DNA from 2 places in the Streptomyces sp. CA-111067 genome. Region 1 is predicted to be linked to the other one. Evidence: riboswitches for the same ligand, from Rfam matches in the RefSeq annotation. Region 1 holds a riboswitch; the other holds the start of a gene.
The links. A riboswitch is a leader RNA that binds a small molecule or an ion and turns the genes downstream of it on or off. The one in region 1 is predicted to bind cyclic di-AMP.
Positions count from the first base shown of each region.

Region 1 (2,181 bases):
CGAGCCGGGCCGCCTCCCCACTTGTCAGACCGGCCAGATCACGTAGCCGGCGCAGCTCCTCGCCGAGCCTGCGCCGGCGTACGGCGGGCATTCGTTCCATGGTGCTTCGGACCTCCAGAAGTGCGCGGTGTGACGGTATGGGAACCGTTACGACAGTGTGCCGACCTAATGCGTTCTCACGTAGCAGAGTTCACCGATTTGAGCGACAGATATATGCATTGTGCTGTGCGACACCGGCAATGGCGGCACGATTAGTGGCACTCTGGCGCGAACCCGCCGCATCCGGGCCCACTTCCGGGCCCGCATCGGACGGCCGCCACGCACCGGAGCCCGGTCACGGCGGGAAAGGGACTGTGTCGCGATGGCAGATCTTCAGGAAGCGTCCATCACCCTGCCGAGCGAGCCGGCGTCGGTGACGACGGCCCGCCGCTACGTGTGCGGGCTGCTCACCGACTGGGGCATGCCGGACGGGGACCCGGCCACCGACTCGGTCCGGCTCATGGTCTCGGAGCTGGCCACCAACGCGGTGCTGCACACCTCGGGCATGTCCCCGACCTTCACCATCGACGTCCGGTGGGAGCGGGGTGAGCGGTTGCACATCGGCGTGACCGACAGCCACCCGCGCTGGCCGCAGCGGCTACCCGGGGCCGTGCAGCAGGACAACGGGCGCGGGATGGTGATCATCCGTCACCTCACCGCGGAGTCCGGCGGCAGGCTCCAGGTCACGCCGACCGACGAGGGCGGCAAGACGGTCTGGGTGATGATCCCCTGGGCGGTGCCGGTGCGTTGACCGCACCGGCGCCGCCCGGCGGGTCAGCCCACCCGCCCGTACCAGACACCCCCCGTCCAGATCTTCTCCAGCCGCACCCGGGCGCCGGTCTTGGGCGCGTGCCAGATCCGGCCGTCGCCCGCGTAGATGCCGACGTGGTAGACCGAGGAGCTCGCCGAGCCGCTGTGGAAGAACACCAGGTCGCCGACCCGGCGGGAGCCGGCGGAGATGTGCTTGGTGCTGCCGTACTGCGCGGCGGCGGTGCGGGGGAGGGTCTTGCCGGCCCGCTTGAACGAGTAGAGGGTCAGCCCGGAGCAGTCGAAGCGGCTGGGGCCCGCCGCGCCCCACTGGTAGGGCGAGCCCTTCTTCGAGGCGGCGACCCCGAGCGCCTTGGCGGCCTGGGTGGCGGCCTCGGCCCGCTGCGCGGTGTGCGGCAGCAGCGGTGGTACGGCGACCACGGCGGCGGTCAGGACGGAAGCGGCGCCGATCCGGGTCAGCCGGGTGGACACGCGGTTGGGCGTGGTCATGCGCAACCCTTCGTCGTCAGCCTGCGAAGGATGACCTGTCGGGTTCGGGCAGGCGAAGATGCCCGGCCGCGTGCTGCGGCTTCACCCCAAGGAGTGGCCCGGATGCGTTCCGGACCGGCCCCGTCGTGCCTGGGTCCTCCGCTCCCGCCGTTGCACTCGAGTCGCGACCTGGCATCCGCGCGCCGGCGGGATTGGGCTTCCGCGCGGACCGCCCCGCCACGGCGGCGGGGGCTTGTCGTCACTACGGATCGTCACGCACACCGGCCGCCGCGACCGGGCGGGAAACGCGCTATGTGATGCTCGTCACATGTCATCCGATCGAGTGAATGTCCGCTCGCGAAAGCCCGACCGGTGCGACTACCGCACCGCCTGACCTGCGCGCGGCTCATATCCGCGGGTCGGCGTCAAGCCGCCACGCGCAAGTCGGACGCCGCGTTTCCGGCGGCTTCCGGCTACCCCAACGGAGGTGGCCGCTACCGCCGTGCGGGGGACCCCCTGCCGCTGAGTGACCGGCCCGGCGATCGACCGGCGGTGCGACGCCGCTCGGCCGGCCGGTCCCCGGCGGGTACGTCTGGCGGTTCAGTCCGGCGGCCCGGGAGCCCGTTCCGGCGCCACCACGACCAGCGACGACCGGCGCTCGCCGTCCAGCACCCGCAGCGCCCGCCCGAGGGTGGCGTGGTGGAAGGCGGACTCGCCGCGCAGGTGCATCGTGGCCAGCGCGTCACGCAGCTCCGCCGCCCGGCCGACCAGCGCCTGGGCGGCCCGCAGCGCGCTGTAGGTGTCGGCGGTCCGCGACGGGTTGATCCGGCCGAGCAGGTCGACGATCTCCAGGTAGCTGTCGATCAGTTCGCCCTCCGACCGGGTCAGGGCGGGCAGCGGCGGCAG
Region 1 covers NZ_CP192103.1:434,618-436,798, reverse strand. The annotation lists gene ACQPW6_RS01890 (helix-turn-helix domain-containing protein) at 1-100, opposite strand, end outside; gene ACQPW6_RS01885 (ATP-binding protein) at 362-790, shown strand; gene ACQPW6_RS01880 (C40 family peptidase) at 814-1,296, opposite strand; cyclic di-AMP (ydaO/yuaA leader) riboswitch at 1,300-1,468, opposite strand; gene ACQPW6_RS01875 (hypothetical protein) at 1,876-2,181, opposite strand, start outside.

Region 2 (2,181 bases), 6.8 Mb from region 1:
GATCACCCGCAGCACCGGCGGTTGTCGCGGGAGCGGAGCCCCCTTTTCCTCGGTCAGGGCCTGTTCCAGGGCGTCCAGGGTCTCCCCGGCCACTGCCAGACCTGCCGATTCGTGATGCGCCCGCACGATCGTGGAGTCCACGCTGACCAACTCCAGGCCGACCTGCCGCCGCGCGGCCGCCTCGGCGATCAACGCGTCCATCAGGTCCTGGAACACCCCGGCCTTGGCCCAGTTGCTGAACCGGGAGTAGATGGTGGACCAGGGCCCGTACCGGTCCGGGACATCACGCCAGCCACTGCCGGTCCGGAACCGCCACAGCACCCCGTTGAACTGGTCCCGCACCCGCCGCGGCAACGGCCCGGTGGCCGTCACCGGCAAGTGCAACTCGATCAGAGCCCATTCGGCATCCGTCACGTCAAAACGCGCCACGCACGAGTTCTACCAGCCACCGGCAACAGACCACCGGGCCTCTCAAAGATCCAAACCTCGAACAGCCCCTAGGGCTCCGCCAGCCGGAGTTCGACGTCAGGCCGAACCGGGGCGGGGCATGGGCCCCGCCCCGGTCCGGGTGGCGGATACGGCGGTGCGGCCTGATGTGCGGCCGTGTGGCGTACGCAACATATGAGCCGATCTGTTTGAAGTACGACCGTGTGCCCGGTTAGCGTCAACGACCGTTGCCCGTCCAGCAGTCGCGCCTGGCGGCCCGGGCGCACATCGCCGAGTCCCCGTCAGGGGAGCCGGGGAACCAAGAGTTCCCTGGGGTGAATCGGGACCTTTCGCCCACCACGGGCGGCGGACCCGTAGGAGACCTTCCTGCTCCGAACCCGTCAGCTAACCCGGTAGGCGAGAAGGAAGGAAAGGAGCGACGCCGCTTCATGGCGTTCACCCACCCCCAGCCCCAGCCCAAGTCCGCGTCCCGCGGGAAGCACCGCCGTCCCGGCCGCAGCGTCCTGCGCACCGGCACCACCCTGGCCGGGGTCGCGGTCGTCACCGCCACCGGCGGCCTCGGCGCCAGCGCGATGGCCGCGCCGGGGCAGGCGGAACCGGCCGCCGTACAGCCCGTCTCCCTGGCCCAGGCACTCGACGTGCCCGAGACGCTCGCCGACTCGCTGGCCGCGCAGGCCGACGCGCAACTGCGCGAGGCCGCCGCCAGGACCGAGCGGGCCCAGCACGCCCGCGAGCAGGCGGCCGCAGCGGCGATGGCCAAGGCCGCCGCCAAGGCACAGGCCGCGGCCGTGCACGAGGCGCGGCAGCAGGCCGCCCGCGCCGCCGAGCGCAAGCGGCTGAACTCCTTCGTGCTGCCGGTCGCGCACTCCTACGTCTCCACCGGCTACCTGGCGTCGAGCAATCTGTGGTCGTCCGGCCGGCACACCGGCATCGACTTCCACGCGGCCATGGGCACCGACGTGCACGCGGTCGGCGCCGGCACCGTGGTCGAGGCCGGCTGGGGCGGCTCGTACGGCAACAACATCGTGATCAGGATGGCCGACGGCGAGTACACCCAGTACGGCCACCTGTCGTCGATCCAGGTCACGGTCGGCCAGCGGGTGACCCCCGGGCAACGCATCGCGCTGTCCGGCGCCACCGGCAACGCCACCGGGCCGCACCTGCACTTCGAGGTGCGCACCACCCCCGACTACGGCTCGGACGTGGACCCGGTGGCCTACCTGCGCAAGCACGGCCTGAGCGTCTGACCCGCCCCGGCGGGCCCCGAACGAGGGTCCGCCGGGCCGGCCGGCGTCCGATCACGGCCGCGGCGGCGTCCGAAAAGGGCGGCGCTGTCCCAAAACAATGCCCGAATTCTGGGGCTGCTTTCTGATTCCCGTGCGTGCTGGAATAGAGTCGCGCACAATACGGGGAAAGAACGGAGTCCTGCGATGTGGAATCGGATGTGAACGGCCAGGACGGCTCGGGGCGTCGTATCTCCGCCCAGGTGGTGTGTACGGCCGTCCGCGACGACATCGTCGCCGGCTTCTTCCCGCCGGGCAGCCGGCTCACCGAGGAACTGCTCGCGCAGCGCTACGGCGTGTCCCGGGTGCCGGTGCGCGAGGCGCTGCGCACCCTGGAGTCCGAGGGGTTCGTCCGCACCCGCAGGCACGCCGGCGCCTCGGTGGCGGAGCCCACCGAGCAGGAGGCGGCCGACCTGCTGGAACTGCGCGGACTGCTGGAGCCGCTGGGTGC
Region 2 covers NZ_CP192103.1:7,238,674-7,240,854, forward strand. The annotation lists partial or broken gene ACQPW6_RS32135 (IS5 family transposase) at 1-429, opposite strand, end outside; cyclic di-AMP (ydaO/yuaA leader) riboswitch at 706-861, shown strand; gene ACQPW6_RS32140 (M23 family metallopeptidase) at 876-1,694, shown strand; gene ACQPW6_RS32145 (GntR family transcriptional regulator) at 1,880-2,181, shown strand, end outside.
Region 2: another riboswitch for cyclic di-AMP. It lies ahead of ACQPW6_RS32140 (M23 family metallopeptidase); the one in region 1 lies ahead of ACQPW6_RS01880 (C40 family peptidase).